DNA from 2 places in the Nonomuraea gerenzanensis genome. Region 1 is predicted to be linked to the other one. Evidence: riboswitches for the same ligand, from Rfam matches in the RefSeq annotation. Region 1 holds a riboswitch; the other holds the start of a gene.
The links. Region 1 has a riboswitch for cobalamin ahead of LCN96_RS39030 (ribonucleoside-diphosphate reductase subunit alpha). Riboswitches for the same ligand answer to the same signal wherever they lie in the genome.
Positions count from the first base shown of each region.

Region 1 (10,057 bases):
TACACGCGCCAGGTCGTGCACCTGGAGGACGGCGAGCTGGCCGTGCTCAAGGCCGACGGCTTCCACACCTTCGCCAGCGACGCCCGCGAGACGGCCAAGGAGCCGCTGACCGTCGACTGGGACGCCGGCCACTACGACACCGGCGGCTACGAGCACTACCTGCTCAAGGAGATCTCCGAGCAGCCCGAGACGATCACCCGCACCATGAGCGGCCGCCTCGACGAGCGCTTCCACGTGGCCCACCTCGGCGGCCTGAACATGGACGCCCGCGAGACCCGGAGCTTCCGCCGGGTCAAGATCATCGGCTGCGGCTCCGCGTACTACTCGGGCCAGATCGGCGCGCAGCTCATCGAGGAGCTGGCGCGCATCCCGTCCGACGCCGAGCCGGCCAGCGAGTTCCGCTACCGCAACCCCGTCGTCGACCCCGACACCCTCTACGTCGCGATCAGCCAGTCGGGCGAGACCTACGACACCCTCGCCGCCGTGCAGGAGCTCAAGCGCAAGGGCGGCCGGGTCATCGGCATCGTCAACGCCGTGGGCAGCGCCATCGCCCGCGAGGTGGACGGCGGCATCTACCTGCACGCGGGCCCCGAGGTCTCGGTCGCCTCGACCAAGGCGTTCACCTCGACGTCGCTGGCGTTCGCGCTGCTCGCGCTGCACCTCGGGCGCGTGCGCGACCTGTCGCCCGCCGACGGGCGGCGCATCGTGGAGGGCCTGCGCCGGCTGCCCGGCCAGATCGAGCAGATCCTGCAGCAGGGCGACAAGATCGCCGAGCTGGCCAAGAAGTACGCGCCGCACCCGAGCATGATGTTCGTCGGCCGGGTGCGCGGTTACCCGGTGGCCCGCGAGGGCGCGCAGAAGCTCAAGGAGATCTCCTACGTGCACGCCGAGGCGTACCCGGCCAGCGAGCTCAAGCACGGCCCGCTCGCGCTGATCGGCCCCGACATGCCGACGGTCGCGATCGTGCCGGACGACGAGCTGCTCGACAAGAACCTCACCACGCTCGGCGAGATCCGCGCCCGCGGCGGCCAGGTGCTGATGGTGGGGCACCGCGAGCCGGACGCCAAGCTGGCCGACGACGTGATCGTGATCCCCAAGAACGAGATCGAGCTGGACCCGATCCTGCTGACGATCCCGCTGCAGCTCCTGGCGTACCACGCGGCGGTGACGCTGGGCCGCGACGTGGACAAGCCGCGCAACCTCGCCAAGAGCGTCACGGTCGAATAGCCGACTTAATTCAGCCACAATCTTCCCAAGGTAGTGTTATCCGGCTGGATACGACATAAATTCGATACTGTGCGGCAGTTCGACCACCAGAGACCTCATCCCGCACGCATGTACGACTACATGCTCGGCGGGAAGGACAACTTCGCGGTCGACCGCCAGGCCATCGACCAGCTCGCCGAGCTGATCCCGGAGGCGGTCCCGCTGGCCCGCGCGAACCGGGCCTTCCTCCAGCGTGCCGTCCGTTACGTCAGCCGCGCCGGGGTCGACCAGTTCCTCGACCTCGGCGCCGGGCTGCCCACCCAGGGCAGCGCGCACGAGGTGGCGCCCGAGGCCAGGGTGGTCTACGTCGATCACGACCCCGTCGTCGCCGCACACGCCACGGCCCTGCTCCGGCACTCGCCGGGCAGGGCCCGTTTCGTCCAGGCCGACCTGCTCGATCCCGGCGCCGTGCTGGCGGGAGCGGGCGAGTTCCTCGATCTCGACCGGCCGATCGCCGTGCTGCTGGTCTCGATCCTGCACTTCCTGCCCGACTCGGCGGATCCGCAGCGGGCGGTGGCCGTGCTGCGCGAGCGGGCCGCGCCGGGCAGCCACCTGGTGATCACGCACGCCACGACCATGGCGGACCTGGAGGACGAGGAGCGGGGCAGAGGTGTCCGCCGGGGCTCGTCCGGCAGGGGCGGGACCGACCGGTCGCCCGGGCAGATCCGCGCGTTCTTCGGGGACTGGCCGCTGGAGCCGCCGGGGCTCGTGCAGGCCACGGACTGGCGCCCGGACCGGCCCAAGCTGGTGGGGGACTGGTCGCTGCCGTCGTCGCTGATGGCGGGCGTGGGGAAGAAAGTCCGATAAGTCACGAAAAATCGCAAAGAATAGCGATATTGAGTGTTGACCATGACCCCGGTGTAACCCATCTTGTAATGGGTTAATAACCTAGAGTAATGGGGGATTCGGGGGAGAAGCAGATGCGCCGGCGGCGGTTCGTCGCCTGCGGAATCGGCGCCATCGCCTGTGCCGCCGGTTGTGGCACCCCGCGGGCGGGGAACGTGCTGCGTACCGGATTCTCGATCAACGTGGCCGGGCACCGCTGGACCCGGGTCGGGCGGGCGTTCGCCGACGCGGCCCGCGCCGCGGGTTTCGCGGCGGCCGTCGGCCAGGCGATCACCGGCAGCCCGGCGGCGCCCGGCGGCGGGCCGACAGGGCCCGGCGGCCTGGCGGTCGGCGGGTCGGTGATCACCGTGAGCGGCCTGCCCGCGCTGGCCGCCGCCGAGCTGAACAACGGCCAGAGCCTGCTCGACACCGGCACCCCGCTGGCCAGGCTGAGCGGCCAGATCGAGGTCGTGGTGGTGCCCGACCGCTCGCCGCTGCGCGACTTCGACGACTTCGGCGCCCGCCTGCTGGCCCGTCCCGGGCAGACCCTGCTGGCGGGCGGGCCGCAGGGCGAGCCCGACCACCTGCTGTTCGGCCTGATCGCCAGGGCGATCGGCGCGGACGGCCGGCGGGTCGACTACACCGGCTACCCCAGGCTGGGCGAGGCCGCCTCGGCGCTGCTGTCGGGCAGGGCGGTCGCCGCCGCGGGCTCGCTGGCCGACTGGCGCACCGCCATCGGGCGGGGCCGGGTCAGGGCGCTGGCGGTCTCCTCGGCCCGGCGCGTGCCCGACCTCGACGTGCCCACGCTGCTGGAGTGCGGCGTGCGGGTGGACTTCGCCGACTGGACGGCCGCGTTCGGGCCGGAGGACATGCCGGAGGAGAGCCGCGAGCACGCCGTGCGCATGTGCGAGGCGGTGATCGCGTCCAGCGAGTGGGAGGCCGCCTGCCTGGCCGCGGGCTGGCTGCCGATCCCGCTGTCCGGTGACGACTTCACCCGCTGGCTGGGCACCGAGATCGCCCGCACCCGCGCCGTACTGCGTGATCTTGGTTTGCTCGACTCGACCAAAGCCACAACATGCTGGGGCAGTTGCGGGAACGGCCACTAGATGTAGGATCCTGGTCGTCGCTGGTTCGCCTCCCAGGAGGCGGAGCAAAAGGGAACCCGGTGCGATTCCGGGGCTGCCCCGCAGCGGTGAGCGGGAACGACCGCCGTCAGACGCACTGGAGAGATCCGGGAAGCGACGGCCAGTAGGTGCCATCGAGCGTGCCCGCGAGCCCGAAGACCTGCCAGCGGTATGCCGGGTGCTGCCCGGCATGTGGTGTTCAGGGTCTCGAGGGTGGGCCGGAGCGCGTCGTGGCCTTGTGCTGCCGTGCTCTCGCATGCCCTCACGGGGATGAGGAGAGCGAACGTGACTCAGATCGTCGAGGTTGACCGCCGCCTGGCCATCGAGGAGGCCGCGGCGCGGGTGATCGCCGACCCGGCCAACTCCCGGGTCGCCGCGCGGCTGCTGGCCGAGGAGATCGCCGAGGAGGCCGCCGGGCACGGCGTGCGGTCGTTCTCCGAGTCGATCGCGGCCACCCACGCGGCCGGGCTGATTCAGGACGCGCTGGCGGAGTTCGTCGCCGCGCACGCCGCCGAGCTGGACGCGCTGGTCGCGGACGAGGCCGACGACCGGTTCGAGTACTTCGGGCTGCGCACGGTCCACGACCGCTACCTGCTGCGCCACCCCGAGACGCGCAAGGTGCTGGAGCGCCCGCAGCACTTCTTCCTGCGCGTGGCGTGCGGCCTGTCGCGGAGCGTCGCCGAGGCGGCCGAGCTGTACGGGCTGATGTCCACGCTGTCGTACCTGCCCAGCTCGCCCACCCTGTTCAACTCGGGGGCGCGCCGCCCGCAGCTCTCGTCCTGCTTCCTGCTCGACTCGCCGCGCGACGAGCTCGAAGCCATCTACGACCGGTACGGGCAGGTCGCGCGCCTGTCCAAGTACGCCGGCGGCATCGGCGTCTCCTGGACCAGGGTGCGCTCGCGCGGCTCCCTGATCCGAGGCACGAACGGTCACTCCAACGGCATCGTGCCCTGGCTGCGCACGCTGGACTCCTCCGTGGCCGCGGTCAACCAGGGCGGGCGGCGCAAGGGCGCGGCCTGCGTCTACCTGGAGACCTGGCACGCCGACATCGAGGAGTTCCTGGAGCTGCGGGACAACACCGGCGAGGACGCCCGCCGCACGCACAACCTGAACCTGGCCAACTGGGTGCCCGACGAGTTCATGCGCCGGGTGGAGGCCGACGAGATGTGGTCGCTGTTCGACCCGAAGGAGACGCCCGACCTCACGGACCTGTACGGCGAGGCGTTCGAGGCGAGATACCGCGCCTACGAGGCCGAAGGACGATATGTCCGGCAGATCCCGGCACGCACCCTGTACGGCCGCATGATGCGCACCCTCGCCCAGACCGGCAACGGCTGGATGACGTTCAAGGACGCCGCGAACCGCACCTCCAACCAGACCGCCCGCCCCGGGAACGTCATCCACCTGTCGAACCTGTGCACCGAGATCCTGGAGGTCACCAGCGACGCCGAGACCGCGGTCTGCAACCTCGGCTCGATCAACCTGGCCGCCCACCTGGAGGCGGGGGAGGTGGACTGGGAGCGGCTGCGCCGGACCGTGCGCACCGCCGTCCGCTTCCTCGATCGCACCATCGACCTCGGCTTCTATCCGACGCCCGAGGCCGAGGCGGCCAACCAGCGCTGGCGGCCGATCGGGCTCGGCCTGATGGGGCTGGCCGACGTGTTCTTCACGCTGCGGCTGCCGTTCGACTCGCCGCGCGCGCTGGAGCTGTCGACCAGGATCTCCGAGGAGATCGCGCTGGCGGCCTACGACACCTCGGCCGACCTCGCCGCCGAGCGCGGCCGGCACCCGTCGTACGCCGACACGCGCGCCGCCGCCGGAATCCTGCACCCCGACCACTACGCGGCCGGCTCACCCCGGTGGGACGTGCTGCGCGAGAAGATCGCCCGCACCGGCCTGCGCAACTCCCTCATGATCGCCATCGCCCCCACCGCCACGATCGCCTCCATCGCCGGCTGCTACGAGTGCATCGAGCCGCAGGTGTCCAACGTGTTCAAGCGCGAGACCCTGTCAGGGGAGTTCCTCCAGGTCAACCGCTATCTGGTGGCCGACCTCCAGGCTCGCGGCCTGTGGACCCAGCAGCTGCGCGACGACCTCAAGCGCGCCGACGGCTCGGTGCAGACGGTGCCCGGCATCCCCGACGACCTCAAGCTGCTCTACCGCACGGCCTGGGAGCTGCCGCAGAAGGCGCTCATCGACCTGGCCGCCGCGCGCCAGCCGTACATCGACCAGTCGCAGTCGCTCAACCTCTTCATGGCCAGCCCCACCATCGGCAAGCTCTCCTCGATGTACGCCTACGCCTGGAAGCAGGGCCTGAAGACCACGTACTACCTGCGCTCCCGCCCGGCCACCCGCATCGCCCAGACCACGGTCGCCACGGTGGAAGCGGTGGAAGCGGTGGCCTGCTCACTCGAGAACCCGGAAACCTGCGAAGCCTGCCAGTAAGGAGCCCCTCTTCTCATGCTGCTCGACCCCGGAATGGACCTCACCCTCCGGCCCATGCGCTACCCGGACTTCTACGAGCGCTACCGCGCCGCCATCCGCAACACGTGGACCGTCGAGGAGGTGGACCTGCACAACGACCTCGCCGACCTGGCGAAGATGACGCCGCAGGAGCGGCACCTGATCAACCGGCTGGTCGCCTTCTTCGCCACCGGTGACTCCATCGTCGCCAACAACCTCGTGCTCAACCTCTACCAGCACGTCAACGCCCCCGAAGCGCGCCTGTACCTGAGCAGGCAGCTCTTCGAGGAGGCCGTGCACGTGCAGTTCTACCTGACGCTGCTCGACACGTACCTGCCCGACCCGGACGAGCGGGTCAAGGCGTTCGCCGCGATCGAGCACATCCCGTCGATCCGCGACAAGGCCGAGTTCTGCTTCAAGTGGATCGACTCCATCGAGAGCCTGAAGCGGCTGGAGAGCGCCGCCGAGCGCCGCCGGTTCCTGCTGAACCTGATCTGCTTCGCCGCCTGCATCGAGGGCCTGTTCTTCTACGGCGCCTTCGCCTACGTCTACTGGTTCCGCTCCCGGGGCCTGCTCGGCGGGCTGGCCACGGGGACGAACTGGGTGTTCCGCGACGAGTCCATGCACATGGAGTTCGCTTTCAGCGTGGTGGACACCGTACGGGCCGAGGAGCCGTCGCTGTTCGACGACGAGCTGGCCAAGCAGGTGACGCTGATGCTGGAGGAGGCGGTGGCCGCCGAGCTGGCCTTCGCCGAAGATCTTTGCGGCGACGGGATGAGGGGCATGAGTGTCGCCCAGATGCGCCAGTACCTCGAGTACGTCGCCGACCAACGCCTGGTCAGGCTGGGGATGCCGCGGCGTTACGGCTCCGCGAACCCGTTCGCGTTCATGGAGTTGCAGGACGTGCAGGAGCTGGCCAATTTCTTCGAACGGCGTGTCTCCGCGTATCAAGTGGCAGTTGAGGGAAATGTGACCTTTGACGAGACGTTCTAAGACACTTGGGGGGCAAGAGCGTGCAGTCTCCGGCTGACTGGCCGATCCTCGTCATCGCGGTGGTGGGAGCCATCCTCCTGGTGGAGGTGAGCAGGCGAATCCTCACCAAGGTGGGCCGGAAATGGGCCCTGGCCCGGCATCTGGTGGAGCACTGCACGTGGCCGGCCTTCTCGGTGGCCGCCGTACTGGCGTTCAACCTCGTGTTCGGGCCGGGCATGTTCGGCGACTCCGCGAGTGAGAAGGCCACGGCCGGCACCGTCGAACGGGTGCTCGGCCTGGCCAGCATCGCCGCGGTCACCTGGCTGATCGTGCAGGCGGCGTACGCGCTGACGGACGTCATCCTCGACCGGCTGGTGCTGGTCGAGGGGGAGCGCAACCGGCGGGCGCGGCGGATCATGACGCAGATCGCGCTGGTCCGCCGCGTCGCCGCGGCGATCATCATCGTGATCGCGGTCGGCGCCATGCTCTTCTCCTTCCCGCAGGTCCGCGCGCTCGGCGCCGGTCTGCTCGCCTCGGCCGGCATCGCCGGCGCCATCGTCGGCATCGCCGCCCAGCCCACGATCGGCAACATGCTCGCCGGCCTGCAGCTCGCCTTCAGCGACGCGCTGCGCCTGGACGACGTGGTCGTCGTGGAGGACGAGTGGGGGCGCATCGAGGAGCTCACGCTCACGTACGTGGTGCTGCGCCTGTGGGACGAGCGCCGGCTCGTGCTCCCGGTCTCCTACTTCACCCAGAACCCGTTCGAGAACTGGACCCGCCACGGCAGCCGCGTCCTGGCCGTGTGCCTGCTGCGCGTGGACTGGTCCGTCCCCGTCCCGAAACTGCGCGACGCGCTCTACGAGTTCCTCCAGGGCAACCCGCTGTGGGACCAGAAGGACTGGACCCTCCAGGTCACCGACGTGCTGCCGAACGGCCTGGTCGAGCTGCGCGCCCTGATGAGCGCCGCCGACTCGCCGTCGTCCTGGGACCTCAAGTGCGACGTCCGCGAATTCCTGGTCAATTACGTACGCGACAACTACCCGGACTCGCTGCCCCGCTTCCGCGTCGAGACCCCGGAAAGCCGAATCGGCGCCGCCGAATAATCCAGTGGCCCGCGACCCGATCACCGGTTTACCGTGGACATCGTCCGGCGAACACCTTCGAAAGGCGGCGAAGTGCTCATCCCAGCTCTGCCACGACCCTCCGCCGTCACCCTGCCTGAGCTGCGGCGAAGGCTTTCCGGCTGACCCACGCACGGGTTACCGGAAAGCCGTCTCGGGCCTTGTCCGAGGCGGTTTCCTCTTTTGTCTGTGAAAACCGAGTGTGGGGCAGCTTGGTCAGCCCGCCTGCCTTGGGAGCAGGAGCACCGCAGGTTCGAATCCTGCCACTCGGACGACGGCCCTGAAAGAAAAGGGCCGCGGGCCACGGCCTGGCCGGCGGGAATGGCGCCCCCCGGCCGGACCCCGCCCACCGCCCCGGGCCGGCCCACGCCAGCCAAGCCCGGGGCCCGAGCCGCTCTGGCCCAACTGGCAGAGGCGCCGTCTTCAGGAGGCGGAGGTTCAGGGTTCGAATCCCTGGAGCGGCACTGGATCTTCGTGGGTGTCGTCCGCGAGGGACCGGAAGAAGGGGACGCGCCGAGACCTCTTCTGAGCAGTGGTTCTCCACCACCAACGTCTCTCGTCGTGAGGATCGCTCCGGCGGCACGCTCGGCCAGTGCTGCGGCAGGCCCCACATCGCCGGCCGCATGCGACCACGGCTCGCGGCGGCCAGCTCCTCGTGTTCGCGGTCACGGCCGTGATTCGCGCGGTGGTTGGGCGGCGCGTCCGTCCAGCGGTGAGCGTGACAGATCCGGGTAGGGGAGACGGGAAGGTGATCTGCCGTGCCGGGCGTACGCACCGCCACGTCTCAGCGTGGTGGTGTGGTGTCCGGCCTGACCCCGAAGCTTTCCGTCATGAACCTCTTAACGATCAGTATCGAGCAGCGGTCCGGCTTCTCCCTCGTCGCCCTTGACGGGGTGCTGGACCATCAGACCCAGCCCTGTCTGCTGCGCGTCTTCGACCGGCTCCTGGACGAACCCACCCCGCGAATCGTGATCGACGCCCGCGAGCTGAGATTCTGCGATTCGCACGGCCTCTGGGTCCTGATCAGCGGGCAACGCCGGGCCGAAGAGCTGGGCGGCGCCATCCGGCTGATCGGCGTGCACGGAACCCTCGCCCGGCTGCTGACCCTCACGCAGCTCGTCGATCTGTTCCCGCCGTATGCCAGCCTCGCGCAGGCCGGCACCTGGCCGGCTCACGGCTGAGGACGCCCGATGGTCTGCGGTGCGTTCATCTGGCAGAGGGGACGGGCCGGCCCGCCGCTCAAGCCCGGATGAGGGGACGAGCCGGTCACGTCGGCCCAGGCGCAGCCGCAGACGGCTTCCTCCGCCGGGGTGGTCGAGGCTGACCTCGTCGCATAACCGGGCGATCGCCCACAGGCCCCACCCTCCTCGCCCGCTGATCGGCGGTGGGCTCGTGATGTGGTGCTGGAACTGCTCGGCACTCAGCGTGCCGGTCGGATCGACCACCTCGATCCGCAGGCCGCCGGCGTCGTGGCGCGCCAGGAGAGTGCCGGCGCCGCCGCCGTGCTCGAGCACGTTCGCCGTCGCTTCCCCACCACGAGGACCACGTCATCCAGCCGGACCCCGGAGAACCCGGCCGCTGCCGCGAAGGCGCGCACCTGATCTCTCAGCAGCGCCAGATCCGCAGTTATCAGGCAACGCAGCACGGCATGCTCGCCCATATCTGCCCCTCTCGCCTGCATGAATCCTGCCAATCTTCCCACCATCGGCTGCCTCACGCTCGACTGCGGGGCGATCGTGCGGGGGTCGAGGGGCCGGCGGGCCCGGGCGCCCCGGGCGGCTGCCCGGCCGGCGACCCCGGCGGGGGTTGGATGACCTGGATGGCCTTTTCGACCGAGGCTTCGACCTGGAAGGCGGTGCGCAGGCCGGTGATGGTCAGGATGCGTTCCAGCAGAGGCGGGAGATTCGACAGCACGAGGTTGCTGTGCTGCTCGCGGCTTTGGCGCAGCAGGAGGACCAGGACGCCGACGCCCATCGAGTCGCAGAACGTCAACCCGCTCAGGTCCACCACCAGCCCGGCCGGTTGCGTGGTCGCCCAAGCGTCCCCGACCTGCTGATGCAGGAATCCGGCAGAGGCGTAGTCGAGCTCACCCACCACGCGGGCGACGATGAAGTCTTCGTGCAGGCCGATCGTGACGGTGAAGCGTTCGGCGGAGTCACGCGGTTCGCCCATGTCCACCATCATCCCCTGTGCGCCACTCAATCGCGATTCTCGTGCTGGCGAGCCTTCTCACGACGACAGGCGCGCACTTGTCCGGTCTGATCATCGACTGCGCTGACGAGGAAC
Region 1 covers NZ_CP084058.1:8,384,957-8,395,013, reverse strand. Annotated here, with positions in the region: gene glmS (glutamine--fructose-6-phosphate transaminase (isomerizing)) at 1-1,227, shown strand, start outside; gene LCN96_RS39040 (SAM-dependent methyltransferase) at 1,297-2,073, shown strand; gene LCN96_RS39035 (Bug family tripartite tricarboxylate transporter substrate binding protein) at 2,163-3,197, shown strand; cobalamin riboswitch at 3,202-3,397, shown strand; gene LCN96_RS39030 (ribonucleoside-diphosphate reductase subunit alpha) at 3,501-5,660, shown strand; gene LCN96_RS39025 (ribonucleotide-diphosphate reductase subunit beta) at 5,676-6,671, shown strand; gene LCN96_RS39020 (mechanosensitive ion channel family protein) at 6,692-7,753, shown strand; tRNA gene LCN96_RS39015 (tRNA-Pro) at 7,968-8,043, shown strand; tRNA gene LCN96_RS39010 (tRNA-Leu) at 8,162-8,235, shown strand; gene LCN96_RS39005 (STAS domain-containing protein) at 8,530-8,952, shown strand; partial or broken gene LCN96_RS57520 (hypothetical protein) at 9,112-9,285, opposite strand; gene LCN96_RS38995 (STAS domain-containing protein) at 9,485-9,943, opposite strand.

Region 2 (10,057 bases), 1.1 Mb from region 1:
GGGCACGCGCTGGGCCTCGACCCCACGGCCACCGCCCGCTTCGACGTGGCGCCCCTGTCCGCCACCGAGCTGGTCGCCGCACCCGACGGCTGGCGGGTCGCGTACGTCAACCGAAAGGTCTGAGTCTTGATCGTCACCTATCCGTTCAGCGCCGTGGTCGGCCTGGCCGACCTGAAGCTGGCGCTGGTGCTCAACGCCGTCTCACCCCGCGTGGGCGGGGTGCTCGTCCGCGGCGAGAAGGGCACCGCCAAGTCCACGATCGTGCGGGCGCTGGCGGCGCAGTTGCCTGCCGTGGACGTGGTGCCGGGCTGCCGGTTCGCCTGCGATCCGGCGGCGCCCGCGCCCGAGTGCCCCGACGGCCCGCACGACGCCGGCGCCGAGGGGGTCAGCCGCCCGGCCGCGCTGGTGGAGCTGCCGGTCGGCGCGTCGGAGGACCGGCTGGTCGGCTCCCTCGACGTGGAGCGGGCGCTGACGGAGGGGGTGAAGGCGTTCGAGCCCGGCCTGCTGGCCGCCGCGCATCGCGGCGTGCTGTACGTGGACGAGGTCAACCTCCTCCACGACCACCTCGTGGACCTGCTGCTCGACGCCGCCGCGCTCGGCACCTGCTACGTGGAACGCGAGTCCGTCTCCGTCCGCCATGCCGCCCGCTTCCTGCTCGTGGGCACCATGAACCCGGAGGAGGGTGAGCTGCGGCCCCAGCTCCTCGACCGATTCGGCCTCACGGTCGAGGTCAGGGCCTCCCGAGACCCCGCCGAACGCGCCGAGGTGGTCCGGCGCCGGCTCGCCTTCGACGCGGACGCCGAGGCGTTCGCGGCGCGGTGGGCGGGCGAGGAGGCGGAGCTGGCCCGGAGCGTCGCCGCCGCCAGGGCCCGGGTGGCGGGGGTGCGGCTGCCGGACGCGCGGCTGCGGCAGATCGCGACGGTGTGCGCGGCGTTCGAGGTGGACGGGCTGCGGGCCGACCTCGTCACGGCGAACGCCGCCATCGCCCACGCCGCCTGGCAGGGCCGCGACAGGGTGACCACCGAGGACGTACGCGCCGCCGCCCGGCTGTCGTTGCCGCACCGCAGGCGGCGCGACCCGTTCGACGCGCCGGGGCTGGACGAGGCGTTGCTGGAGGAACTGCTGGAACGGACGTCCGGCGGCGACGACGATCCGGACGGACCGGACGGACCGGACGGACCGGACCGTCCGGACCGTCCGGACGACGGTCCCGGCCGATCCCCCGGCGACGACGGCGGCCAGGGTGACGGGCCGGACGGCCGCTTCGGCGACCGATGGGGCAAGGCGGGCGATCACCGGTGGCCCGGGTCCGGCACGGCGCGCCACCAGCGGGACGGCGCCGGCGCCGATCCGTCCGCCGACGGCGCGGCGGAGCACGCCGATGGCGGAGCTGGGCGAGCGGCCCGCGGCGACCGGCGGGACGGCGGCGCGGCGGGCCGGGCGCGGGGCGGTGACGGCGCGACCGGCTGGGCGTCGGGCGGTGACGGCGCGACCGGCTGGGCGTGGGGCGGTGACGGCGCGTCGAGGACGGGTGACGGCGTGGGCGCGTCGGAGGCGGGTGGCGGCGAGGACGCCTCGAAGGTGGCCGATGGCGCCTCGCGGGCCGCGGGGGGTGAGGGGGCCTCGCGGGTGGCCGGGGTGGCGCAACCGTACCGGGTGCCGTTGCTCGAGGTGCCGGGGATCGGTGAGGGGGCGGCCGGGCGGCGGTCCAGATCGCGGGCGTCGCAAGGCAGGGGCACCGGCGCGCGCCGCCCGGACGGGCGGGTGCGCGACCTGCACGTGGCGGCGACGATGCGGGCCGCGGCGCCGTACCAGAGGCAGCGGGGGCGCAGCGGCCCAGGGCTGGTGCTGCGCGGGGACGATCTGCGCGAGGTGGTGCGCGAGGGCAGGGAGGGCAACCTCGTGCTGTTCGTGGTGGACGCGAGCGGCTCGATGGCGGCGCGCAAGCGGATGACCGCGGTCAAGACGGCCGTGCTGAGCCTGCTGCTCGACGCCTACCAGCGGCGCGACAAGGTGGGGCTGGTGACGTTCAGGGGGGTGGGGGCCGAGGTGGCGCTGCCGCCCACGTCGTCGGTGGAGGTGGGGGCGGCGCGGCTGCGTACCCTGGCGACCGGCGGGCGCACGCCCCTGGCGGCAGGGCTGGTGCGGGCGGCGGAGGTGCTGCGCGTCGAACGGCTGCGCGACCCCGCCAGGCGGCCGCTGCTCGTCCTGGTGACGGACGGGCGCGCCACGGCCGGCGGCGACGTCGAACGGGCGGCGGCGCTGCTGGACGGCACGGCCGCGGTCGTCGTCGACTGCGAGAGCGGCCCCGTGCGCCTTGGCCTGGCGGTACGGCTGGCGGCGCGGCTGCGGGCGCGGCTCGTCCCGCTCGACTCGCTGGCCGACCTCGGCTCGGTCGTCCATGACCACAGAGCGAACGACCGCAGGAAGGCGGGTTAGCCGTGCCACAGGGCAAGCCGGCCGTCGTCCCCGACGACGGTCTCACCACCCGGCAGCGCCGCACCAGGCCGCTGCTGATCGTGCACACCGGCCCCGGCAAGGGCAAGTCCACGGCCGCGTTCGGCATGGCGTTGCGGGCGTGGAACCAGGGCTGGCCGGTCGGGGTGTTCCAGTTCGTGAAGTCGGCCAAATGGCGCATCGGCGAGGAGCGGGCGCTCAAGGTGCTCGGGGACAGCGGCGAGGGCGGCTCCGTGACCTGGCACAAGATGGGCGAGGGCTGGTCGTGGATCCAGCGGCCGGGCAGCGAGGAGGACCACGCGGCCGACGCCCGGGAGGGCTGGGAGCAGATCAAACGGGATCTGGCGGCCGAGACCTACCGGTTCTACGTGCTGGACGAGTTCACCTACCCGCTGAAGTGGGGGTGGCTGGACCTGGACGACGTGCTGGCGGCGCTCACCGCGCGGCCGGGGAACCAGCACGTCGTGATCACCGGCAGGGACGCGCCCGAGCGGCTGGTCGAAGTGGCGGATCTGGTGACGGAGATGGGCAAGGTACGCCATCCCATGGACGCCGGGCAGAAGGGCCAGAAGGGCATCGAGTGGTGACGATCCCGCGGCTGGTCGTCGCCGCACCCTCGTCGGGGAGCGGGAAGACGACGGTGGCCACCGGGCTCATGGCGGCGCTGCGGGCCCGCGGCCTGCGGGTCTCGCCGCACAAGGTCGGCCCCGACTACATCGACCCCGGCTACCACGCGCTGGCCACCAGGCGGCCCGGCCGGAACCTCGATCCGTGGCTGCAGGGGGCGGAGCGGGTGGTGCCGCTGTTCCTGCACGGGGCGGACGGGTGCGAGGTCGCGGTGGTGGAGGGGGTGATGGGGCTGTTCGACGGCAAGGGGGACACCGACTTCGCCTCGACGGCGCACGTCGCGCGGCTGCTGGACGCGCCGGTGGTGCTGGTGGTGGACGCGGCGCGGCAGAGCCGGTCGGTGGCGGCGGTGGTGCACGGGTTCGCCACGTTCGATGCCCGGGTGCGGGTGGGCGGGGTGGTGCTCAACCGGGTGGGGTCGGAGCGGCACGCGCGGTTGTGCCGATCGGCGCTGGCCGAGGTGGGGGTGCCGGTGCTGGGGGCGGTGCTGCGGGACGATGCCGTGTTCACGCCGTCCCGGCATCTGGGGCTGGTGCCCGCGGCCGAGCGGCGGGAGGAGGCGGTGGCGGCGGTGGATCGGCTGGCGGCGCTGGTGGCTCGGTCGTGCGATCTCGACGCGCTGCTGCGGCTGGCCCGCTCGGCGCCTTTGTTGGACGGCTCCCCCTGGGATCCGGCCGAGGACGGGCCCGGACGTTCGCGTCCCGTGGAGGGAGCGGCAGGCGGCGCGGGACGGGCAGTGGCGAGCGGCCCTGGCGGGGAGCGGCCGGTGCAGGCAGAGGCGGGCGGTGCGGGGCGGGGGCGGCCGGTGGTGGCGGTGGCGGGTGGGGCGGCGTTCACGTTCGGCTACGCCGAACACGTGGAGCTGCTGCGGGCGGCGGGCGCGGACGTCGTGACCTTCGACCCGCTGCGTGACGAGCGCCTGCCGGACGGCACGGGCGCGCTGGTGATCGGAGGCGGCTTCCCCGAGGTGTACGCCGCCGAGCTGGCCGCCAACGAGCCCCTGCGCGCCCAGGTGGCCACCTTCGACGGGCCGATCGTGGCCGAGTGCGCCGGGCTGCTGTACCTGTGCGACGAGCTGGACGGGCGGCGCATGTGCGGGCGCGTCCCCGGCCGGGCCGCGATGACGTCCCGGCTCACGCTCGGCTACCGGGAGGCGGTCGCGCTCGCCCGTACCCCGCTGACCAGGCCGGGCGAGCGCGTGCGCGGGCACGAGTTCCACCGCACCGCCGTCGCGTACGAGGCCGGGCCGCTGTTCCGCCACGAGGGCGGCACCGACGGGTACGGCGATCCCGGCGTGACCGCGTCCTACCTGCACCTGCACTGGGCGGGCACGCCGGGGACGGCTCAGCGGCTGGTGTCGTCCTCCAGGTCGCCCTCGGTCTTGAGGTAGACCTCCTGCAGCCCGCGCAGCACGTCGGGGTCCGGGTGCTCCCACATGCCACGCTCGGCGGCCTCCAGCAGGCGCTCGGCGATGCCGTGCAGGGCCCACGGGTTCGACTCGGCCATGAACGTCTGGTTCTCCGGGTCGAGCACGTACGTCTCGGTCAGCTTGTCGTACATCCAGTCGGCCACCACCCCCGTGGTGGCGTCGTAGCCGAACAGGTAGTCGACGGTGGCGGCCAGCTCGAACGCGCCCTTGTAGCCGTGCCGCCGCATCGCGGCCAGCCAGCGCGGGTTGACGACCCTGGCGCGGAAGATGCGCGCCGTCTCCTCGGAGAGCGTTCTGGTGCGTACGGCGTCGGGCCGGGTGCTGTCACCGATGTAGGCGGCCGGGGCCCTGCCGGTGAGGGCGCGGACGGTGGCGACCATGCCGCCGTGGTACTGGAAGTAGTCGTCGGAGTCGGCGATGTCGTGCTCGCTGCTGTCGACGTTCTTGGCGGCCACGGCGATGCGGCGGTAGGCGTCCTCCATCTGCGGGCGGGCGGCCACGCCGTCGAGGTCGCGGCCGTAGGCGAAGCCGCCCCACACCGCGTACACCTCGGCCAGGTCGGCGTCGTCGCGCCAGTTGCGGCTGTCGATCAGCGGGAGCAGGCCCGCTCCGTACGCGCCGGGCGCGGAGCCGAAGATGCGCATCGTGGCCTGCCGTTCGCCGCCCCCTGCCTCGGCCACGTGGGCGCGCACGTAGTTGTGCTCGTGCGGCTCGTCCAGGGCCGCCACCAGGCGTACGGCGTCGTCGAGCATCGCCACCACGTGCGGGAAGGCGTCCCTGAAGAAGCCGCTGATCCGGACCGTCACGTCGATCCTGGGCCGGGCCAGCTCGGCGAGGGGGATCGGCTCCAGCCGGGTGACGCGGCGGGAGGCCTCGTCCCATTCGGGGCGGACGCCGAGCAGGGCCAGCACCTCCGCCACGTCGTCGCCCGCCGTCCGCATGGCGCTGGTGCCCCAGACGGACAGGCCGACGGAACGCGGCCACTCGCCCGTGTCGGCGCGGTAGCGCTCCAGCAGTGACTCGGCCATCGCCTGGCCGGTCTCCCAGGCCAGCCTGCTGGGCACGGCTCGGGGGTCCACCGAGTAGAAGTTGCGGCCTGTCGGGAGCACGTTGACCAGGCCGCGCAGCGGTGAGCCGCTGGGGCCCGCGGGGACGTAGCCGCCGTTCAGGGCGTGCAGGAGGTGGTCGAGCTCGTCGGTGGTGCGGGCCAGGCGGGGGACGACCTCGGTGGCGGCGAAGGTGAGGATCCGCGTGACGAGGCCGCCGTCGGGAGCCGTGAGCTGAGCCGCATCGGCGGGCGTCGCGGAGGCGGGCGGCGCGATGCCGAGGACGGTGCGCACAACCTCGGAGGCCGCCTCTGGGGCCCAGCCGCGTTCCTCCATCCCCGCCACCAACGCCCGCGCGACCCCCTCGGCCCGATCCACGGCCGCCAGCCCCGCCGTCCCGTCCTCCACCAGCCCGAGCGCCTCCCGCAACCCCGGCAACGTCTCGCGCCCCGCCCACAACTGCCGCGCCCGCAGGACGGCCAGAACCAGATCGACCCGCACCTGCCCCACCGGCGCCTGCCCGAGCACGTGCAGCCCGTCCCGGATCTGCGCGTCCTTCACCTCGCACAGCCACCCGTCCACATGCAGCAGGAAGTCGTCGAACTCGCTGTCATGCGGCCGATCCGCCAGCCCCAGGTCGTGATCGAGCCGGGCGGCCTGGATGAGCGTCCAGATCTGCGCCCGGATGGCGGGTAGCTTGGCCGGGTCCATGGCGGCGATCGTGGCGTGCTCGTCCAGGAGCTGCTCCAGCCGCGCGATGTCCCCGTACGTGTCCGCCCTGGCCATCGGCGGCACCATGTGGTCCACCAGCACGGCGTGCGCCCGCCGCTTGGCCTGGGTGCCCTCGCCCGGGTCGTTCACCAGGAACGGGTAGACCAGCGGCAGGTCCCCGATCGCCGCGTCGGTGGCGCACGCGGCGGACATGCCCGCCGACTTGCCCGGCAGCCACTCCAGGTTGCCGTGCTTGCCCACGTGCACCATCGCGTGCGCGCCGAACTCGGCCGACAACCAGCGGTAGGCGGCCAGGTAGTGGTGGCTGGGCGGCAGGTCGGGGTCGTGGTAGATGGCGATCGGGTTCTCGCCGAAGCCGCGCGGCGGCTGGACCATGACGACGAGGTTCCCGGCGCGCAGCGCGGCCAGCACGATGTCGCCCTGGTGCACGAACAGCTCGCCCGGGGGCGGGCCCCAGTGCCGCTCCATCGCGGCCCGCAGGTCCTCGGGCAGCGTGCGGTACCACTGCTCGTACGAGGCGGCGGAGATCCGTACAGGATTGCCCGCGAGGTGCTCCTCGGTCAGCCAGTCCTGGTCCTGGCCACCGGCGGCGATGAGGGCGTGGATGAGCGCGTCGCCGTCCTGCTCGGCCACGCCGGGGAAGCCCTCGCCCAGGTCGTATCCGGCCTCGGCGAGCCTGGCCAGCAGCCGTACGGTGCTGGCCGGGGTGTCCAGGCCGACGGCGTTGCCGACGCGGGAGTGCTTGGTCGGGTACGCCGACAACATCACGACCAGGCGCCGCTCGGCGGGCGGGACGTGCCGCAGCAGTCCGTGCCGCACCGCGATGCCGGCCACCCGGGCGGCCCGCTCGGGGTCGGCGGCGTAGACGGTCAGCCCGTCCTCGTCGATCTCCTTGAACGAGAACGGCACCGTGATGATCCGCCCGTCGAACTCGGGGATCGCCACCTGTGAGGCGGCGTCCAGCGGCGACAGTCCGTCGTCGTTCTCCTCCCACGCCTGCCGGCTGGTGGTCAGGCAGAGCCCCTGCAGGATCGGCACGTCGAGCGCGGCCAGCGCGCCCACGTCCCACGCCTCGTCGTCACCGCCCGCCGCGGCGGTGGCGGGCCGCGCGCCGCCCGCCGCCAGCACCGTCACGACCAGCACGTCCGCGGCCCGCAGCGTGTCGAGCAGCGCGGGCTCGGCGGAGCGCAGGGACGAGCAGAAGATCGGCATGGCCTGACCGCCGGCGTCCTCGACCGCCGCGCAGAGCGCCTCCACGAACGCGGTGTTGCCCGCCAGGTGGTGCGCCCGGTAGTAGAGCACCCCCACCACGGGCCCGCTGCCCGGTCCGGCCGCCCGTTCCAGCCGCCCCCAGGACGGCGTCGGCGCGGGCAGCGCGAACCCGTGCCCGGTCAGCAGCACGGTGTCGGACAGGAACGCGTGCAGCTCGGCCAGGTTCGCGGGCCCGCCGTGGGCCAGGTAGGCGTGCGCCTCGGCGCAGACGCCGCCGCTCACCGTGGACAGCTCCATCAGCTCGGCGTCCGGTGCCTGCTCGCCGCCCAGCACCACCACCGGCCTGGGCCCGGCCAGCAACGCGTCGAGCCCTTCCGCCCAGGCGCGCCGGCCGCCGAGCAGCCGCACCACGACCAGGTCCACGCCCTCCAGCAGCGCGGGCAGGTCGTCGGGGATCAGCCTGGCGGGGTTGCCCAGCCGGTAGGTGGCGGCGCTCGCGCGAGCGCTCAGCAGGTCGGTGTCCGACGTCGAGAGCAGCAGAACGGTACGGCTGTCGCCAGGCACGGCGCATTCCTCCCTCGGGGTCCTCGCCCCGGTCGCGGGTGACGCGACGGCAGGAGTCTCCTGGCTCCCGGATCAGCGCTCACCCCGGCCTTCCCACCCGTCGCCGGGCAGTGGCCTGTGGTGGGGCTCGCTCCCCGGTCACAGTGGCGGGACCGCGCCGGTTTCGCACCGGCTTCCTCCCTTGCCATCGCCTACCGGGAGACTACGGCACGACCGGCCTCCACCAGAACTGGCGTTACGATCCTCTTCGTGTCCATAGCCGACTTTTCCGGACGGATCCGTCCTGACGCCTGTCCGGGCGCGCTACAGGTACACGAGGCCGCCGACGGCCCGCTGGCCCGCGTCCGCCTGCCCGGTGGCGCGGCCTCCGCCGCCCAGTTCCGGGCGCTCGCCGGCTGCGCCGAGGAGTTCGGGTCGGGCGTGATCGAGCTGACCTCGCGGGCGAACGTCCAGGTGCGCGGGCTGCGCTCGCCCGCCGCCTTCGCCGACCGGCTCGCCTCGGCGGGGCTGTTGCCGTCGGCCGCCCACGAACGGGTCCGCAACATCGTCGCCTCGCCGCTGGGCGGCCGGTGCGGTGACGGGGTGCTGGACGTGGACGCGCTGGTGGCGGAGCTGGACCGGGCGTTGTGCGGGCGGCCACGGCTGGCGGGGCTGCCGGGGCGGTTCCTGTGCGCGGTGGACGACGGCTCGGGGGATGTGGCCGGGCTCGGGGCCGATGTGACGTTCACCGGTGAGGGCTCCGGCGGCGGGCGGCTCCTGCTGGCGGGGCGGGACACCGGGCTGGGCTGCCGTCCGGAGGGCGCTGTGCCGCTCATGATCGCCGCTGCTGAGGCGTTCCTCGACGAACGCCCGGACGACGCTCCCCTGGCCTGGCGCATCCAGGAGCTGGAGAACGGCCCCGCCCGCATCACCGCCCGCCTGACCAGGCACCCGGCCGCGCCGGCACCGACGACCGCCCCGGTCACCGCACCGGTCACCCCACCGGTCACCGCACCGATCACCGCGTCGGCCGCGCCGCCTGAGCGTCCTGGCGCGCGAAGGCGGGCCGGGCGGCGCACGCAGCGGGACGGGCGGGTGGCCCTGGAGGTGCTGGTGCCGCTCGGCCGGCTGACCCCCGCCCAGCTCAGGGCCCTGGCAGACAGCGGCCCCGCCGTCCGGCTCACCCCCTGGCGGACCGCCGTGTCACTGGACCTCACCCCCACCGAGGCGGACGACGCGGAGCAGGCGCTCGCCGACGCGGGCCTGATCACGGACCCGGCGTCCCCCTGGGCCGGAGTCACCGCCTGCACGGGCCGCCCCGGGTGCGGCAAGGCGCTGGCGGACGTCCAGGCGGACGCACGACGCTGGGTGGCGGAGCTGAACGCGGACGACCGCGCCCCCGCCACCCCCGTCCACTGGGCGGGCTGCGAACGGCGCTGCGGCCTGCCGCGCGGCCCCGTCATCGAGCTGGTCGCCACCGCCGACGGCTACCGCCGCAGCCACCCGAGCTGAACCCGCCCCACCGACGACCACCGAGAAGGGCCCCCGTGACCGACTACCTCCGCGACGGCGCCGAGATCTACCGGCGCTCGTTCGCGACCATCCGCGCCGAGACCGACCTCACCGGCCTGCCACCCGAGGTCGCCCAGGTGGCGGTGCGGATGATCCACGCCTGCGGCATGACCGACCTCGTCACCGACCTGGCCTGGTCCCCCGGGGTGGTGGTGCGGGCCCGTGAGGCGCTGCGCGCGGGCGCGCCCGTCCTGTGCGACGCGATGATGGTCGCTTCGGGCGTGACCAGGCGCAGGCTGCCCGCCGGCAACGAGGTGCTGTGCACGCTGCCCGACCCGCGCGTCCCCGAGCTGGCTGAGCGGCTCGGTACCACGCGCAGCGCCGCCGCCCTGGAGCTGTGGCGCGACCGGCTCGACGGCGCGGTGGTGGCGATCGGGAACGCGCCGACCGCCCTGTTCCGGCTGCTGGAGCTGGTGGCGGAGGGCGCGGGACGGCCGGC
Region 2 covers NZ_CP084058.1:7,333,516-7,343,572, forward strand. Annotated here, with positions in the region: gene LCN96_RS34130 (histidine phosphatase family protein) at 1-123, shown strand, start outside; gene LCN96_RS34135 (VWA domain-containing protein) at 127-2,439, shown strand; gene cobO (cob(I)yrinic acid a,c-diamide adenosyltransferase) at 2,442-3,044, shown strand; gene LCN96_RS34145 (cobyrinate a,c-diamide synthase) at 3,056-4,474, shown strand; gene cobN (cobaltochelatase subunit CobN) at 4,429-8,067, opposite strand; cobalamin riboswitch at 8,106-8,296, opposite strand; gene cobG (precorrin-3B synthase) at 8,317-9,558, shown strand; gene LCN96_RS34160 (precorrin-8X methylmutase) at 9,594-10,057, shown strand, end outside.
Region 2: linked by a shared signal. The riboswitch ahead of cobN (cobaltochelatase subunit CobN) and the one ahead of LCN96_RS39030 (ribonucleoside-diphosphate reductase subunit alpha) in region 1 are both predicted to bind cobalamin.